DNA from 3 places in the Thauera sp. AutoDN2 genome. Region 1 is predicted to be linked to each of the others. Evidence: riboswitches for the same ligand, from Rfam matches in the RefSeq annotation. Region 1 holds a riboswitch; each other region holds the start of a gene.
The links. A riboswitch is a leader RNA that binds a small molecule or an ion and turns the genes downstream of it on or off. The one in region 1 is predicted to bind cobalamin.
Positions count from the first base shown of each region.

Region 2: it holds a riboswitch for cobalamin, as region 1 does, so the genes downstream of both, ACPT9U_RS09550 (GNAT family N-acetyltransferase) here and bluB (5,6-dimethylbenzimidazole synthase) in region 1, are expected to answer to the same signal.
Region 3: it holds a riboswitch for cobalamin, as region 1 does, so the genes downstream of both, ACPT9U_RS10625 (energy-coupling factor ABC transporter permease) here and bluB (5,6-dimethylbenzimidazole synthase) in region 1, are expected to answer to the same signal.

Region 1 is NZ_JBNCAR010000002.1:239,796-245,664, forward strand. It holds gene nirB (nitrite reductase large subunit NirB) at 1-1,195, opposite strand, end outside; gene ACPT9U_RS02465 (nitrate- and nitrite sensing domain-containing protein) at 1,617-2,960, opposite strand; gene bluB (5,6-dimethylbenzimidazole synthase) at 3,038-3,865, opposite strand; cobalamin riboswitch at 3,915-4,108, opposite strand; gene rlmB (23S rRNA (guanosine(2251)-2'-O)-methyltransferase RlmB) at 4,239-4,991, opposite strand; gene rnr (ribonuclease R) at 4,984-5,869, opposite strand, start outside.
Region 2 is NZ_JBNCAR010000013.1:69,167-75,035, reverse strand. It holds gene gabD (NADP-dependent succinate-semialdehyde dehydrogenase) at 1-515, shown strand, start outside; gene ACPT9U_RS09565 (ribonucleotide-diphosphate reductase subunit beta) at 592-1,770, opposite strand; gene ACPT9U_RS09560 (hypothetical protein) at 1,767-2,180, opposite strand; gene ACPT9U_RS09555 (hypothetical protein) at 2,174-2,386, opposite strand; gene ACPT9U_RS09550 (GNAT family N-acetyltransferase) at 2,444-3,016, opposite strand; cobalamin riboswitch at 3,174-3,379, opposite strand; gene ACPT9U_RS09545 (ketopantoate reductase family protein) at 3,379-4,320, opposite strand; gene adh (aldehyde dehydrogenase) at 4,611-5,869, shown strand, end outside.
Region 3 is NZ_JBNCAR010000017.1:13,072-18,940, reverse strand. It holds gene ACPT9U_RS10645 (cobalt-precorrin-5B (C(1))-methyltransferase) at 1-719, opposite strand, end outside; gene ACPT9U_RS10640 (precorrin-8X methylmutase) at 803-1,483, opposite strand; gene ACPT9U_RS10635 (sirohydrochlorin chelatase) at 1,500-2,477, opposite strand; gene cobM (precorrin-4 C(11)-methyltransferase) at 2,474-3,301, opposite strand; gene ACPT9U_RS10625 (energy-coupling factor ABC transporter permease) at 3,301-3,939, opposite strand; cobalamin riboswitch at 4,211-4,435, opposite strand; gene ACPT9U_RS10620 (DEAD/DEAH box helicase) at 4,562-5,869, opposite strand, start outside.

The sequences.
Region 1 (5,869 bases):
CGTCGGCGGTGTCGCCGTACAGCACCGAGCCGACGATGCGGTCGTCCTTGAGCACCACCCGCTTGTACACGCCGCCCAGCTTGTCGTGCAGCACGATGTCCTCGGTGCCCGGGCCGCCACTGAAGTCGCCCGCCGAGAACACGTCGATGCCAGTCACCTTGAGCTTGGTGGAGGTCACCGAGCCGAGGTAGCGCCCAATGCCATGGTTGGCGAGGTGGTTGGCGCACACCTTGCCTTGCTCGAACAGCGGCGCCACCAGGCCGTAGGCGACGCCACGGTGCGCCACGCACTCACCGACCGCGTAGATGCGCGGGTCGGTGACGGTCTGCAGGGTGTCGGAGACATGGATGCCACGCACCCGCCCGCTGCCGCAGTACAGGCCGGCCGACTCGGCGAGCGCGTAGTTGGGCCGGATGCCTGCAGCGACCACCACCAGGTCGGCGGCGATCTCCATGCCGCCCTTGAAGCGCACCGAACCCACGCGCCCGGCACCCCCGGCACCCTCCTCGCCGCCGGTGTCGCCATGGGCGCTGCGCGCCGGCAGCAGCGCCTCGGTCTGGCGTGCGAGCAGGAACTTCATGCCCTTGGCTTCGAGCGAGGCCTGCAGCATGTCGGCTGCCACCTTGTCGAGCTGGCGCTCCATGATCCAGTCACCGATGTGCACCACGGTCACGTCCATGCCACGCAGCATCAGCCCATTGGCGGCCTCCAGGCCGAGCAGGCCGGCACCGATGACGACCGCGTGGCGGTACTTGCCGGCGGCCTCGATCATCGCCTCGGTATCGGCGATGTCGCGATAACCGAGCACGCCAGGCAGATCGTTGCCGGGGATGGGCGGGATGAAGGGCGTTGATCCGGTAGCGAGCAGCAGCCGATCGTAGTCGGCCTCGGTGACGCTGCCGTCCTTGGCTTCGGCGGCCACCCTGCGCCTCACCCGGTCGATCTTCGTCACCGTGCTGCCCGCATGCAGCTTGATGCCGTTGTCGCGGTACCAGTCGAGATCGTTGAGCATGATCTCGGGCAGGGTCATCTCGCCTGCCAGCACCGGCGAGAGCAGGATGCGGTTGTAGTTGCCGTGCGGCTCGGCACCGAACACGGTGATGTCGTAGAGGTCGGGCGCGAGCTTGATCAGCTCTTCGATCGTGCGCACGCCGGCCATACCGTTGCCGACAAGGACGAGTTTCATCTTCTTCATGGTCTTCTCCGCGACAAGGCCAGTACGTTCGAAACGGAAACGGCGCCCACTCCGCCCAGCCCTTTGGGCCGTAGCGGAATGGACGCCGTTGTCCTGAAGCTGGAAATTTCTGGGCAGCGCTCGCTGCCGGGTGCCCGACCGCCTTTGGCCGGTTGCTGAACACTTCAAAGCATCAAACATGCCAAGCCGGGCAGGCCGCAGCACAGGCCCGGAATCCGGGGCATAGATCCGGTTTCTGCGCTGCAGCTCGCACGAACGTCCGGCCTCGCAACGTCTTCGACCGCACTGCTGCAGTGCAGCAGTCGAGCCCCGATGCACGCCGATGGTGCAATCCGCGCCAGCAGCCCAGGCGCGCATGGCTCACGCCCCGCAACGCAATGCCGCGGCTGGAGCCCAGCCATCGCAACGCAGCAGGCTGCCCTCAGCTCCGCCCCGGCAGAAATGCCTCCATCGCGAGCGCGGCCTCGGCAACCTCGACGATGCGGCGCCCCTGGTTCATCGCCGTCTGCCGCAGCAGGCGGTAGGCCTCATCCTCGGCGAGCCCCTGGTGGCGCATCAGCACTCCCTTCGCGCGCTCGACGAGCTTGCGCTCCTCCAGGCTCGCACGTACGGCAGCGAGTTCGTCACTCATCGCCTGCAGCCGGCTCGACTGCGCATGCAGTACGTCGACGATCGAAGCGGCCAGACGCGGCCCCATCGGATCGGGCACCGCGGGCCTGCCCGCCCCGCCCTCCAGCCCACCATTCAGCCCGCCGAACTCACCGGCGCGTCCTTCCTCCGCCCCTTCTTCACCCATGCGCACGCCGGGCGTGGCCCCTGCGGCGTCCAGTCCCTCCATTCCGTCCAGCGCAGATGCGAGCCGCTGCGGGTCATCCGGATCTGCCTGCAGGGCCTCGCTGCGCCGCAGGCATTCCGTCCTCAGTGCCGCGCCAAGCAGCACTTCGACCTCCCGCACGCGGTCGAGGCGCAGCGAGCAGCAGGCAAACCACTCCTGGGCCCGCTCGGGCACGCCCGCAACAGCCTGCCCATCTGCAAGCAGCTTGCGGCGCAGGCGCTCCAGTTCGACGAGTGGCATCGCCTGCTGCACACCCTGCCATGCCGTCCGCACATCCTCCGGAGAAAAGGCCTCGAAGCGCTGGAAGCACGCCTCCTGACCCTCGATCAGATACAGCAGCGGCGGGCCATCCACTGCCGGATCGGCCGTCGCAGCAAACACCGCCGTGCCCAGCGCACGTTCCTGGCCAGCGAGCTCCTTGCCCTGCATGAGGTTGAACAGCGCCACGAGCAGCCGTGAAATCGCGGGATCGGCTGCCACGTCCGCCGCCTCGAGCACCAGCGCCAGCAGGGCAGCGATGGTCCGCCTGAAGTGCGCTGTCGCCTCGGCGACGGAGCAGCGCTGGCGCACGATCGCCTCGCGCAGATCGGGGAGCATGTCGACGCGGTGCAGCGCAAGGGCGATACGGGTAAACAGCCGAGCGCCGCCGGCCACAGCGAAACCTGGCACGGCGTCACGGATCTCCGGCCGCCCCAGCCAGGATCGCACGGCCGCCTCCGCGCTGCGGCTTGCCTCGGCATGCTCTTGCCGTTCCGGGCCAAAACGCGCGCCCGTGGAAGCCAGAAAAAGGTTTGAGGCGCCGCGCTCGCCTTGCAGGCGATGCACGAGTTCGCCCACGAGCTGGACGAGCTCGCAGCTGCGCGCAAGCTGTTCCAGCTCGTGGATCTCGCTGCGACGAGCAGCGACGAGAAAGGCCAGGGTCGATTTCACGCGGGGCTCCCGAGGGTTCTTGTTCTGCGGCCGGGGCCGCAGGGGTAGAACCAAGCAAGAGCCGTGCGCAGCCAGTGTCAGCGTGGGCGAGGAGGCAGCTTCCGTACCTGATCGATGAGCTGTTCGCCAGCCTCGTCCGCGGGCCCCTGCCAGCCATCGAAATGCAGCAGCTCGGGCAAGGGCATGCGCGGCAACCAGCCCGCAGCCTCGAGTTCGGGCTGGGCGTGAAACGCGCTCACGTGACCGATGCACAGGTAGGCGATCGGTACGATTTCACGCGGGATGCCCAGCACCTCGCGCAGCGCCTGCGGGTGCAGGATGCTGACCCAGCCCACGCCGAGGTTCTCGGCACGCGCGGCCAGCCACAGGTTCTGCACCGCACACACCGCGCTGTACACGTCCATCGCGCCGATGTGGGTGCGGCCGATCACCACCGGCCCATGGCGGCTGCGGTCGCAGGTGATGCAGATGTTCACCGGCGACTCGAGGATGCCTTCGAGCTTCAGGTTGCGGTAGGTGTCGCGCTTGCCTTCCTCGAACATCTGTTCGGCCTCGGCGTGCGCGGCAAGGAAGTCAGCATGGATCTGCTCGCGCACCGCGCGCGAGCGCACCACGATGAAATCCCAGGGCTGCATGAAGCCTACCGAGGGCGCGTGATGAGCGGCATCGAGCACACGCGCGAGCACCTCGTCGGGGATCGGATCGGGCAGGAACTCGCCCCGCACGTCGCGGCGGGTATGGATGGCGCGATAGACCGCGTCGCGCTCGGCCGCATCGAAGCGCGGATCGGCCTGGAAGCGCACGGGGCCGGCGCTGCCGGCCAGGTCGTTCGTGACCGGTTCTTGGGTAAATGCGGGCGCGTCGGTACGCGCCGGCGCGGCATGCGCCTGCGTCGGGCTGCTCATGAAGTATTCCCCTTGTCGTCGAGCAGTAGACAGCCACCGACCAGGCGACTGCTGGGTGCACTTCGAGGCCGGTCTTCCGGCTGCGGATCAACTCGTCCGGACGCCTTCCCGGTCCTTGCGGACCAGTGACTGGGCGAACCTTGCCCGGACAATCCCCTTCACGGCGCTGGGCGCGCGGTGGGTTTGCACCACCTTCCCGATTCTCCCGCGCAGCGCGCGGGCACCTCGAAGCAAACAGGGGCGCAAGCTTAGCCGCAAACGGGCTGCCGCGGCAAAAGACGTGCGCTGGGTCAGTGCGTTCCTGCAGCGCCCGCACGGTGGCGTGCCGGGCGCAGACCGGACGAGCAAACGCGTGCGAGCCGCCTAGCCAGTTTCAGCCCCGCTGGCGGCGCGCCTCGAACAGGCAGATCCCGCTCGCCACCGACACATTGAGGCTCTCGACGCTACCGTGCATGGGGATGCGGGCAAGCGCATCGCAGGTGTCGCGGGTGAGGCGACGCAGGCCGTCACCTTCGGCGCCGAGCACCCACGCCACTGGCACCTTCTGGTCGATGTCGTAGATGGACTTGTCGGCTTCGCCTGCGGCACCGACGATCCACACGCCGGCGTCCTGCATCTCGCGCAGGGCGCGGGCAAGGTTGGTCACGGTGATGTAGGGCACGGTATCGGCGGCGCCGCTGGCGACCTTGACCGCAGTGGCGTTGAGGCCCACCGCGCGGTCCTTGGGTGCGACCACCGCATGTGCACCGGCGGCGTCGGCCACACGCAGACAGGCGCCGAGGTTGTGCGGATCCTGCACGCCGTCGAGAACCAGGATCAGCGCATTCTCGTCCAGGCTGTCGAGCACGTCGGCGAGCTTGATCTCGCGCCGGGTGGCGTCGACCTTGGCGACCACGCCCTGGTGGCGACGGGTGCCCACCATGCCGTCGAGCTTGTCGCCCTCGCTCTGCAGGATGCGCACGCCGGCAGCCTCGGCCTGGGCAATGAACTTCTTCACCCGCGCGTCCTTGCGGTCACCGGAGAGGTAGATCTCCAGCACCGATTCGGGCGCATGGCGCAGCTTGGCAGAGACCGCGTGGAAGCCGTAAATCAGCTTGGTGGGAGTGTTCTCGGGTGCTTTAGCCACGGTCGGTGCCCTTGGTGGTGGTCTTGCGGCGGGCGCGTCGTGCCGGAGCCGCAGTCGGGGGCGCGGATTCTAGCGCTTCGGCTGCGGCTACGGCGACTGGTTCGGCGGCGGACTTCTTCGTACGCGCCTTGCGGGGCTTCGGCTCGGCGGCTTCCGACACGACAGCGCTCACCTCGAGGGGCGGCGCGCCGGCAGACTTCTTCGCACGGGTGGCGCGCGGCTTGCGCGCTTTCTTGCTCTCTGCCGGCGCCGCAGCCGCGGCTGGCACTTCGGCGGGCTGCGCAGGCGCCTTCGGCTCGGCCGGCAGCTGCCCTTCAATGAGGCGGAAGTCGATCTTGTTGGTCGCCATATCCACCCGTACGAGCTGCACCTTGACCCGGTCGGAGAGGCGGAACTGCTTGCCGGTGCGCTCGCCCATGAGCGCGTGGCGCATCTCGTCGTAGTGGAAGTAGTCGCTCCCGAGATCCGAGATGTGCAGCAGGCCCTCGATGAAGATGTCGTCGAGCGCGACGAAGAGGCCGAAGGGCACGACCGCCGACACGCTGCCGGTGAACTCCTCACCGACGCGGTCCTGCATGAAGTAGCACTTGAGGAAGGCGACCACGTCACGGGTGGCCTCGTCGGCGCGGCGCTCGGTCATCGAGCAGTGCAGGCCGATCTGCTCCCAGTCGCCCGGGCGGTACTGGTCACCGCCGAGCGCGGCCTTGATTCCGCGGTGGATCAGCAGATCGGGATAGCGCCGGATCGGCGAGGTGAAGTGGGAGTAGGACTCGTAGGCGAGGCCGAAGTGGCCGACGTTGTCCGGGCTGTACATCGCCTGCTTCAACGAGCGCAGCATCACGGTCTGCAGCAGTTGGGCGTCGGGGCGATCCTTGACC
Region 2 (5,869 bases), on a different contig from region 1:
CGAAGCTCAAGGTAGGCCCGGGGCTCTCGGGCGAGGTGCAGCAGGGACCGCTGATCAACGAGGATGCGGTGGAGAAGGTGGAGGAGTTACTCGCCGACGCGGTGGGCAAGGGCGCGCAGATCGCCTGCGGTGGCAAGCGCCATGCGCTCGGCGGCACCTTCTTCGAGCCCACCATCGTCACCGGTGTCACCCCTGCGATGCGCGTGGCGCGCGAGGAGATCTTCGGCCCGGTGGCGCCGCTGTTCCGCTTCCATACAGAAGAGGAAGCGATCCGCATGGCCAACGACACCGAGTTCGGTCTCGCCGCCTATTTCTACGCGCGCGACATCGCCCGCGTGTGGCGCGTGGCCGAAGGGCTGGAGTACGGCATCGTCGGCATCAACGAAGGCCTCATCTCCACCGAGGTCGCGCCCTTCGGCGGCGTCAAGGCCTCCGGCGTCGGGCGCGAGGGCTCGAAGTACGGCATCGACGACTTCGTCGAGATCAAGTACCTGTGCATGGGCGGGATCCGCTAATCGCTGGCTGATCTCGGCGCGAAGGCTGCGCGGTGGTGGCGGGGGGCGCTGCAGGCGCCACCCCGTCCGCCTGTGCTCACTCCCAGCTCAGCGCGCCGCCGGTCTGATACTCCGTGACCCGCGTCTCGAAGAAGTTCTTCTCCTTGCGAAGGTTGGCCTGCTCGTCCAGCCACGGCAGCACGTTCTCCGCGCCGGGGAAGGGCTCGGCCAGCCCGAGCTGGCGGGCGCGGCGGTTGGCGATGTAGCGGAACTGGCCCATATGCTGCGCAGCCGAGTAGCCAAGGATGGGCTCGCGCAGCAGGTAGCCGGCGTAGGCGGTTTCGGCGGCCTCGGCTTCTTCCCACAGGCGGGCGAGCGCCGCGGGATCGAGCTGCAGGTTTTCCTCGGCGATGAGCGTGCGCACGGTGCGGATGCCGAAGGCGCAGTGCAGCACCTCGTCGCGCATGATGTACTGCAACTGCTCGGCCGTGCCCTTCATCAGCCCGCGCCGCTGCAGCGCGAAGATGGGGGTGAAGCCGTTGTAGAACCAGCAGCCCTCGAAGATGGCGGCGAAGAAGAGGTAGGAGAGCGCGAATTCGTGCAGGTTGTCGCGGTCGGTGAGGTCGAAGTCGGCCCGCATCACGCGCTCGAGCCGGCGGTTGGCGAGCGCGATCTTGCCGTGGATCTCGGGCACGACGCGGTAGCGGTTGTAGATCTCCTGCTGGTCCAGGCCCAGGCTTTCGATGCAGTGCTGGTATGTCCAGGTATGCAGGGCTTCCTCATACACCTGGCGGGCCTGGTAGATCTGCAGCTCGGGCGCGGTCATCTTCTCCATCACCGCCAGGCCGATGTTGCGCATGGCGAGGATGTCCGAGGTGGTCAGATAGGACAGCACGTTCTCGAACACATGGCGCTCGGCCGGCGTCAGGCGATGGTGGTAGTCGTGAACGTCCTGCGCCATGGAGATTTCCAGCGGCGTCCAGTGGTTCTTGTTGGCGTTGAGGAAGAACTCCCACGCCCAGGGGTACTTGAAGGGCGCGAGCTGGTTGATGTCACCCTGGCCGTTGACGATGCGTTTGTCGGCAGCACGCACCGGTGCCAGCGCGCCCGGCCGGGCATCGGTGGCGGACAGGGCCGCGTCGGGGCGGAATGCCGGCGCCGTGGGCGTCACCGTGGACGCCGGGGAGTCTGCCTGGCGGGAGGCTGGCGTAGCGGCTGGAGCAGTGGCTGCCCGAGGGCGAACCGGCGTGTCCCAGTCGTCGAAGAAGGCGGTCATTGGCAGGCCTCGCAGTCGGGGTCGAGAATGGAGCAGGTCTTGGGCGCCGGGTCGTCGCTGGTGGTGGCCGGCGTGTTGGTGCCGGTTTTCTCCATTGCGGTGGCGTAACGCGCCTTGAGTTCGGCGTGAATGCCCTCGATCGGGGTGAGTGAGCCGTCGAAGTACTTGAGGTCGGCCACCATCCCCTCGTCCCACAGGCCGAGTGCCTTCAGCTCGCGCACCAGATGGGCGGGCAGGTTCACCGAGCCGAGGTTGCACACCGCGGTCTCGTCGGCCGAGGTGTTGAGCGTGATCTCGGTGCACAGGTTGGAGCCATGCACCACGCCCACGTGCTGCTGCGGCGAGCGCAGGTTGCAGGCGTCCTTGAAGGTGATCCACGGATGCCCGGTCTCGAACAGCATGGTCAGCATCTTGCGCCACAGCTGGAAGGCGGGCAGGCGCTTGAAGAGGCGGATCTCGCCGCGCCCTGGCGGCCCTCGACGGCGAGAAAGGTCTTGGTCATGGCGACGGCGATCTTGTTCGGATCGAAGGCAACGACGGCGCCATTGCGGCGGATGATCTGGAAAGCGGCGAGTTGCATGGCGTTATCAAGTGCTTCGGTCGGAAGTCGGTCCACGGGTGGTCCTCGTCTGGGTGAGTGCGGATGAAACGGGTTGCTGAGGGAAGGCGAGCTTCAGGCGGCCGCGAGGCTGACTGCGCTGGGGGCCGGGCAAGGCGGGGCGTCGTCGCCGGCGTGGGACTCGGCCCGCAGATCCAGCGTCAAGGGGGCGGTGTGGCTGCCGCCAGGCCGACTGAAGCCGCTGGCGGCAGCCATGTGGAGTACCGCCGGGCTGATGCTGTGACACACGATCCGGCCTGCGCCGTGCAGGCGGGCCAGGGCTATGACGTGGTTGAACAGTGCTCGGCCCAGTCCGTGCTGGCGATGAGTTGCGGTAACGCTGAGCCCGAAGTCGACCTCCCCATCGCGCACCGCGATATGGGCGAGGGCGACGATGTCGCCTTGTGCGGTGCCCAGCCCATGCACATGGTCGCGTGCGAAGTCGAGGGTGGCGACGTAGGCGGCGATGCCTTCGTCGCGGATGCCGTGGCTGAAGCGCAGCAGGCGGTCATCGGCATCCAGCGCAAGTAGGTGTTCGAGGATGCGGGGTGCGTCGGCGGGGCCGAAGCGGAACATCGGCCTCAGAACGACGCCTCTGGAATCGGTCGGCGGTGTCAGCGTTGCAGCGGGGCGGTCGGCGGTGGGCATGGCGGAGATCCGGTGCGGGCAGGGCGGATCTCCGACGCACGGGCGTGATGCGTCACGCGCATGGCAATGCCATACGGTGCTGCCGTGCCATCAGGAAAGCGAGCAAGTGAAATGGTGTGAGCCATGCCTCTTGTCAGGGACACCCCGCCCCAAACTGTTGAAGGTGATGTGCATGGCAGGTCTCCTGGCTCACGGGTCGTCGTCTTGCGCCAGCCTTCCCGGAAGATTTCCAGTGGCAGAGAGGGCGCAGGACTCGCCGATTACAGTTGCGGGGGCAGCTCCGGGGTTCGCGCTGGGCGCGGCACCGGATTCCCTTTTCATGTCCGCCGATGACGGCGGACAACCATGAACAGGGGCGGAGGTTAGCCCTGGCCCCCGGCGCTGTCAAACGCGCCGCGTTCGATCGTACGCACCAGGGTATGCACCGCGCGATGCGTCGGAACTTCGAGCCCGGCCGCCTCGGCCATGGATAGCAGGGCGCCGGTGATGGCGTCGATCTCGGTGTGGCGGCCGGCGAGGACGTCCTGCAGCATGCTGGCGCGGTTGGCGGCGGTGGCGCGGGCAACGCCATGCACCCGCGCGAGCGCGGCCGCTTCGTCGAGCTCGAGGCCGTTGGCGCGCAGTACCGGCAGTGCCTCGCGCACCAGGGCGTTGAGCAGTACGCGGTGCGGCGGCTCGAGCAGGGCGCCGTTGGGCACGCGGAACAGCGCCGCGAGCGGGTTGATGGCGACGTTCACCAGCAGCTTCGCCAGCCGCGCGGCGGTGATTTCCGGCTCGATGCGAGCCTCGAGACCCGCGTCCGCCAGCATCCGCGCGAGCGGCTCGAACCCGGGCGGCAGCAGGGTTTCGCCTGCGCCTGAGGGCTGCACCCGGTTGCCGTCGCGCCACGCGCCCTCGGTGGTGATGCCCTGATCCACGTGTTGTGCGTGGCAATGCCCGCGCAGCATGTCCACGGTGATCCCGTTCTGCAAGGACAGCACGCCGATGGGGCGCATGCGTGAGGCGACTTCCGCGGCTGCCGCTGTGTCGGCGGCCTTCACCAGCACGATCACCCAGTCGGCGACAGGGGGGTGGGCAGCGTCGAAGGCTTCCAGGGCGAGTGTTTGCTCGCCCACTTGCACGCCGGTGCGGAGGCTTGCGACCCGGTGTGCGTTACGCGCAATCACGGCGAGCGGCACGACGGCGCGCAGCCGCGCAGCAAAGTGCAGGCCCAGCGCGCCGGCGCCGATGATCGCAACCGGGAAGCGCGTGTCGGCCTGGCTGTGGTGTGTGGCACGAGGGGGTGCCTCGAGATTACTGTCCATTCGATACGTACGGAGCGGTTCGGATTTCAAGTGGATCCCTGCCTGTTGCGTGCCAGACGGCTTCGCGGTCGCGATGTCGCATAAACATCGGATGGGTGCTCCAGCATGCCTGCTCCATGGAGCATCTGGAGCAACTCAGCCTGTTCATTCCACCCAATGGGAACAGCCGATGGGATGTGCTGTGGGGCTGGAATGCCCGAATCCAGGCGCATTCGCATTCTGGCATGACTCCTGCTGGAGGTGAGATGCAGCGACTTGCTGTGCATCCAGAAAATCGAGGAGACGAGATCATGCTGTACGCAATGCCCGGCCAGGCCGACGCCAAGGTTCAGTTCAAAAGCCGTTATGACAACTTCATCGGTGGCAAATGGGTGGCCCCGGTCAAGGGGCAGTATTTCGATGTGGTCACCCCGGTTTCCGGCCAGAAGTACACCCAGGCCGCGCGCTCCACGGCCGAGGACATTGAGCTGGCGCTCGATGCCGCACACGCGGCCTTCCCGACCTGGGGCAAGACCGACGCCACCACGCGCTCGAACATCCTGCTCAAGATCGCCGACCGCCTCGAGGCCAACCTCGAACTGCTCGCCTACGCCGAGACCGTCGACAACGGCAAGCCGATCCGCGAGACGCTCAACGCCGACATCCCGCTCGCCGTCGACCACTTCCGCTACTTCGCCGGCTGCCTGCGCTCGCAGGAAGGCGGCATCTCGGAGATCGACGAGAACACCATGGCCTATCACATCCACGAGCCGCTGGGCGTGGTCGGCCAGATCATCCCGTGGAACTTCCCGATCCTGATGGCGGCGTGGAAGCTGGCGCCGGCTCTGGGTGCGGGTAACTGCGTGGTGCTCAAGCCCGCCGAGTCGACCCCGATCTCGATCCTGGTGCTGATGGAACTGATCGCCGACCTGCTGCCGCCGGGCGTGCTCAACATCGTCAACGGCTATGGCCGTGAGGCCGGCATGCCGCTCGCCACCAGCAAGCGCATCGCCAAGATCGCCTTCACCGGCTCGACCTCCACCGGCCGCGTCATCGCCCAGGCCGCCGCCAACAACCTGATCCCGGCCACGCTGGAGCTGGGCGGCAAGTCGCCCAACATCTTCTTCGCCGACGTGATGGACAAGGATGATGCCTTCCTCGACAAGGCGATCGAGGGCCTGGTGCTGTTCGCCTTCAACCAGGGCGAAGTGTGCACCTGCCCGAGCCGCGCGCTGATCCAGGAATCGATCTACGACCGCTTCATGGAGCGCGCACTGAAGCGCGTCGCCGCCATCAAGCAGGGCAGCCCGCTCGACACCGACACGATGATGGGGGCGCAGGCCTCGCAGGAACAGATGACCAAGATCCAGTCCTACCTCGCGCTCGGTCGTGAGGAGGGCGCCGAGGTTCTGATCGGCGGCAATCGTGCCCAACTTGGCGGTGACCTGACCGACGGCTTCTACATCCAGCCGACGCTGTTCAAGGGCCACAACAAGATGCGCATCTTCCAGGAAGAGATCTTCGGGCCGGTGCTCGCGGTGACCACCTTCAAGGACGAGGCCGAGGCCCT
Region 3 (5,869 bases), on a different contig from region 1:
GCGCATTTCTCGGTGCGCCCGCCGGTGGTCAACACCAGTGTGCTTTGCCCCTGCGCTACGGCGACCTCGATCGCCTGCACCACGCTGGCACGCCAGGCCGCGGTGGAGAAGGGGCGCACGATGCCGGTGGTGCCGAGGATGCTGATGCCGCCGAGGATGCCGAGGCGGGCGTTGAGGGTTTTCTTCGCCATGTCCTTGCCCCCGGGCACCGAGATCCTGACCGCCAGGTCGTCGCCGGCCTGCAGGATGGCGGCGCCGGCCGCCGAGACGTTCGCCGCGATGTTGCGCCGAGGCACCGGGTTGATCGCAGGGGCACCCACCTCGAGGCCCAGGCCTGGCTTGGTCACGATGCCGACGCCGGGGCCGCCTTCGAGCACCACTTCGCCGCCCCCGCCGGGGATGCGGCGGACCTCCACGGTGATGTGGGCGCCGTGGGTTGCGTCGGGGTCGTCGCCGCCGTCCTTCACCGCCACCGCATGTGCACACTCGACGTCGTCGGCCCGCTCCACGCGACCGCCGAGGATGGCGAACTCGACCTGCATGCCGTTGGGCAGCTCGCACGCTACCTTTTCGGGCACCTCCCCGCGCACCAGGCCAAGCGTGGCCGCGGTCGCGGCGGCGGCCGCAGTGGCGCCGGTGGTGAAGCCGGTACGGTTGCCGCGCTGGCGACGGCGGTCGCCTTTGCGGACCTTCTCCGGAGCGGAAACCAGGGAGGACATCGGGGCGCGAGGAGGGTGGGCTGAGGGGGCGTGAGGGAGGGACGAGGGAGAGAATGTGGGTGCGTTGCGCGCAGACGCCCGCTTCAGCCCTGCAGGGCCTGGCGTTGCCGGGTTTCCGCGAGGCCGAGCAGCGCGTGCAGGGCGGCGACGACCAGGGTGGAGCCGCCCTTGCGGCCGCGAAGGGTGATCCAGGGCACTGCGCCCTCTGCGGCGAGCAGTGCCTTGGATTCGGCTGCCGACACGAAGCCGACCGGCATACCGATCACCAGGGCCGGGCGTACGCCCTCCTCTCGGATCATGCGCACGAGCTCGATCAGCGCGGTGGGGGCGTTGCCGATGCCGACGATGGCGCCATCGAGCAGGCCGAGGCGCTGCGCCTTCCGCATCGCCTGCACGGCGCGCGTGGTGCCGGCGGCGCGCGCGGCTTCGATCACGTCGGGGTCGGAAATGAACTCGTGGGAGTGCAGGCCGAAGTGTGCGAGGCGACTCTTCGACAGCCCGACGCAGATCATCTCGACATCGGCGACGATCGGCGCGCCGCCGGCGAGGACCGCCTCCAGCCCGGCCTCGATCGCATCGGGGTGGAATTCGGCCAGACCGTTGAACTCGAAGTCGGCGTTGGCGTGGATCATGCGGCGCACGATCGGCCACTGCCCCGCGGTGTAGGCATGCGCGCCGGCCTCGGCGTCGATGATGGCGAAGGAGTCGTGCTCGATCGCGCGGCCGGCGGCGGTGAGCTGTTCGGTGATGGTGTTGGCGTGCATGGGATGGCCTCCGTGTTCAGAGGTGGGCGGAATGGGGGTGGGCATGAGGATGGGCGTGTGCGTTCGTGCCGTGTCCTGCCGTGCAGCCGTGGCTCGCGTAGGCGTGGTCCGCATCCGAGTGGCCGTGATGGCACGCGGTGTGGCTGTGGTCGTGCAGGTGTTCGTCCTCGGCGGCGAGGCGGTAGCGGCAGCCGTCGCACTCAAGCAGGCCGTGGGCGGCACCGGCCCCGGCATCGGCGACGCCCGCGCAGCCCTCGGCCACGCGTGTATCGAGCAGGGCGAAGATGCCTTCGTCGAAGCCGAAGTGGGTTCCGAGCGCGAAGACCAGTTGCGGGTACTGGCGCCGCAGGCGCTCGATCTGGGCCTGGATGCGCTCGATCAGCACGCCTGTGAAGAGGTACACCGGAACGATGCAGATCTGTGTCATGCCGAGCCGAGCCTGGCGCTGCACCACGGTCTCGAGCCGGGGCCAGGTCACGCCGGTGAAGGCGAGTTCGACCAGCTCGTGGTCGCCGTCCTCGAAGATCCAGCGCGCCATCTTGGCGAGCTCGCCGTTGGCGCCAGGGTCCGAGGAGCCGCGGCCGAGCAGCACCACGCCGGTGGTGTGCGGGTCGGGCATGTCGAGCTGGCGCATCAGGCGATCGAGCTGGCCGCGCAGCACGGCGAAAAGCTCGCGCCCCATGCCGAGATGCCGGGTGCAGGCGAAGTCGACGCTGGGGTGGCGCGCGCGGGCGCGCTCGAGTGCGGCCGGCAGCTCCATCTTGACGTGGCCGGCGGCGTTGAGGATGAAGGGGATCGAGAGCACGCGGCGGCTTTCGCGCGCGGCGCGGTCGAGGCCCTCGTCGAGCAGCACGTCGGCGTGCTCGATGAAGCAGGTTTCGATGCGCCAGCCGGGATGGCGTTCGCGCCATTGTGCGGCAAAGTGCAGGATCTCCTTGTTGCCCTCGCGATTGCGCGAGCCGTGACCAACGAGGAGGAGCGTGGTGTCGTTCATGCGGATTCTCCGGTGGCGATGCCGGGTTCTGTGGCTGGCCTCGACGCCTTGCGGAAACGGTGGCCGAAGCCCGGGTCGTAGAGCTTCGAGCGCGCGATATCGGGCCACAGGCGGGCGCCGAGTGCGGGGCTGGCGAGAATCATGGCCTGGCTGGCGATCTTCTCGTCCTGGCAGCGGCGCTTGATGTCGGCCAGGGTGCCGCGCACGATCCTCTCCGCGCCCGGCCAGCTCGCCTTGTGCACCACCACGATCGGGGCATCCTCCGGCCAGCCGGCGGCACGCAGCGCGCGCTGCACCTCGTGCAGCAGGGTGATCGACAGGAAGATGCACAGCGTGCTGCGGTGGGCGGCGAGCGCCTCGAGCGCCTCGCCTGCGGGCATCGGGGTACGGCCGGCAACGCGGGTGAGGATGACGGTCTGGGTGACTTCGGGCAGGGTCAGGGTCTCGCCGGCCGCCGCGGCCGCGGCCATCGCCGAGGACACGCCTGGCACCACCTGCCAGGGAATGCCTGCGGCGTCGAGCGGGCGGGTCATCTCGACGAGCGCGCCGTACAGGCCGGGGTCGCCCGTCTGCAGGCGCACCACGGTGCGGTGACGGGCGCAAGCGTCGATCAGCCAGGCGTTCATGGCCTCGAGCGTCATGTCCTTTGAGTCACGGATCGTGCAGCCGGTGGGCGCGTGCTGCGTTGCCGCCTGATCGACCAGCGAGCCCGCGAACAGGATCGCGCCCGCCTGCTCGAGCAGGCGGCGGCCCTTCACCGTGATCAGGTCCGGGTCGCCGGGGCCCGCGCCGACGAACCAGACCGTGCCGGGCAGGCCGGACATCAGCCGCGCGCCGGGATGGCGAAGCAGAGCTGCACCAATGGGCGGTGGGCCTGCGACTGCAGCAGCCGGACCACGGCCACGGTGAATACCGGCTCGATCAGCACCACCGGCAGGTAGGCGGCGGCGAAGGTCATCCACTCCGCGAAGGGCGTGGCGATCTCGCCCATGGCCAGCCAGAAGCCCACCATCAGTGCGACGCCGGCGTAGTAGCCCGCGTCGAGCTTGAGCACCGCGCCGATGCGGGTGGCGGCGCCGGCGGTGAGCTTGCGGCCCAGCGTGGCATGCAGTGCGAGCAGCGGCACGGCGAGTGAAAGGAAATTCACTCCCAGGTGCAGCAGGTCGGCCGGCTCGAAGATCACGCCCTGCAGCAGCAGGCCGAGGCCGAAGCCGAGCAGGGTGGGCACGAAGCCGAGCGTGAGGTAGATCGGCATGGCGCCGATGAAGTGCAGCTCCGACGCGCCCGCGGGCAGGTGAAAGCTCTGCATGAAAACGGAGAAGAACAGCGCCGCGAGCAGCGTGCGCAGGATGAACTGCGGTTTGCGCAGAAGCTGTGGTGCCTGGGCGGCGACGAGTGCGACGGCGGCGAGGTTGGCGGCGGTGATCTTGGTGCCGGAAAGGATGCCCGGTTCGATGTGCATGATGACTCCCCACGAGTGCATGGAACGACGATGGGAACCACGCGGGCGGGGGGCGGCATGCGGACACGGCGCTGCCGGTGAGCGTGCGCACGCGAGCAGAGCGCGAACGCACGCAGGGCACGGCAGTGCCTGGAGACCGCTTGCACAACGAGTCGGCTGGAGCTTCCGGCGCACGCGGGCAGCCGGCGGAAAACCAGTCGGATCAAACCCACACCCCGGGGCTCACATCAACCTGGAACCTCGCACGCCGCCGCTTGCATGGCGGGCGCGATGTTCCGTACTCGATCGGGCCGGTCTTCTGGCTCGCCGTCTTCCTCGTCCGCCGACCTTCCCGAGCGCAAGGCTCAGTGGCATGTTGGCGGATTCGTCAGGCTCACAGCAGCGGGGGCTGCGCCGGAATGGTCGTTCGCGCACAAGGCGGACGACGTCACCGGACTTCCCGTTTCACCCCGTCCTGCGGTTGCAGGCCGGGGCACCCGGATCGAATGCGGGGCGAAGCATAGGCGAAGGCGGCGCGACAACGCAAGCGTCGTGTCGAACTGCGCGTCTCTTGCCCGGCTTCATTCCCTTGTGCTGCGAAAGGTGTGCAGCGTGTGCCGCGTCGGCGGCAAGCCGCAGTCGTTCAGCGCTTATCGCCGCTCGGTTTTGCGGCAAACAGGGCGGCGCGTGGGGGTTGGCGCCTTCCCGCCTCGGGGCGGGGTGAGGGTTTGCGCGCGACGCCCGTATCACGCGGCTCGGTTGCGCGCGCAGTGCGCGCGCCCTCGCCCTCGGCATGACCTTGTGCTGCCGGGCGCGGGGCGGCTTTGCCCGGGCCACGACCGCTTCTGCTGGCGCCGCGTTCGTCGCGCGCGGGCGCACCCTGGGCGCCTCGGCCGGAGCCGGGGCGACCTCCACCGCGGCGCGGCATGGGGGGGCGGGCGTGGTCGGCGTCATGCGCGGCCTCGCCGCCGGCGCTGGGCACGAAGTCCTCGGCCACGGCGCGGTCGATGCGGCGCTTGATCAGGCGCTCGATCGCGGTGAGCAGGTTGGCCTCTTCCCGGTCGACCAGCGAGATTGCATGCCCTGCGGCGCCAGCGCGGCCCGTGCGGCCGATGCGGTGCACGTAGTCCTCGGGCACGTTGGGAAGCTCGAAGTTGACCACCTGTGGCAACTGGTCGATGTCCAGGCCGCGCGCGGCGATGTCGGTGGCGACCAGCACCGGCAGCGAGCCGTCCTTGAACTGCGCGAGCGCGCGGGTGCGAGCAGCCTGACTCTTGTTGCCGTGGATGGCCGCGGACTCGATGCCGTGCTTGGTGAGGTACTCGGCGAGCTTGTTGGCGCCGTGTTTGGTGCGGGTGAATACCAGCGCCTGGAACCACTGCTTTTCCTTGATCAGATGCGCGAGCAGCTCGCGCTTCTGCTTCTGGCCGACCATGTAGACCGCCTGGTCGACGCGCTCTGCCGTCGTGTTGCGCGGCGCCACCTCGACGGTGGCGGGGTCGTGCAGCAGGCCTTGGGTGAGCTGGCGGATCTCGTCGGAGAACGTGGCCGAGAACAGCAGGTTCTGGCGCTTCTTCGGCAGCAGCGCGAGCACCTTGCGAATGTCGCGGATGAAGCCCATGTCGAGCATGCGGTCGGCTTCGTCCAGCACCAGAAACTCGACGCCCGAGAGGTCGAGCGTGCGCTGGCCGACATGGTCGAGCAGGCGCCCCGGGGTGGCGACGAGGATGTCGACACGCTTCTTCAGTGCCGTGATCTGCGGGTTGATGTTGACGCCACCGAACATGACCAGCGAGGTCAGTGGCAGGTGCTTGCCGTAGGTCTTGACCGACTCTTCCACCTGGGCGGCGAGCTCGCGTGTGGGGGTAAGGATCAGGCAGCGCGGGCGACCGGGCGGATGCGGGTGGGTGTGGGTGGCGGCCAGCATGTGCAGCAGCGGCAGCGTGAAGCC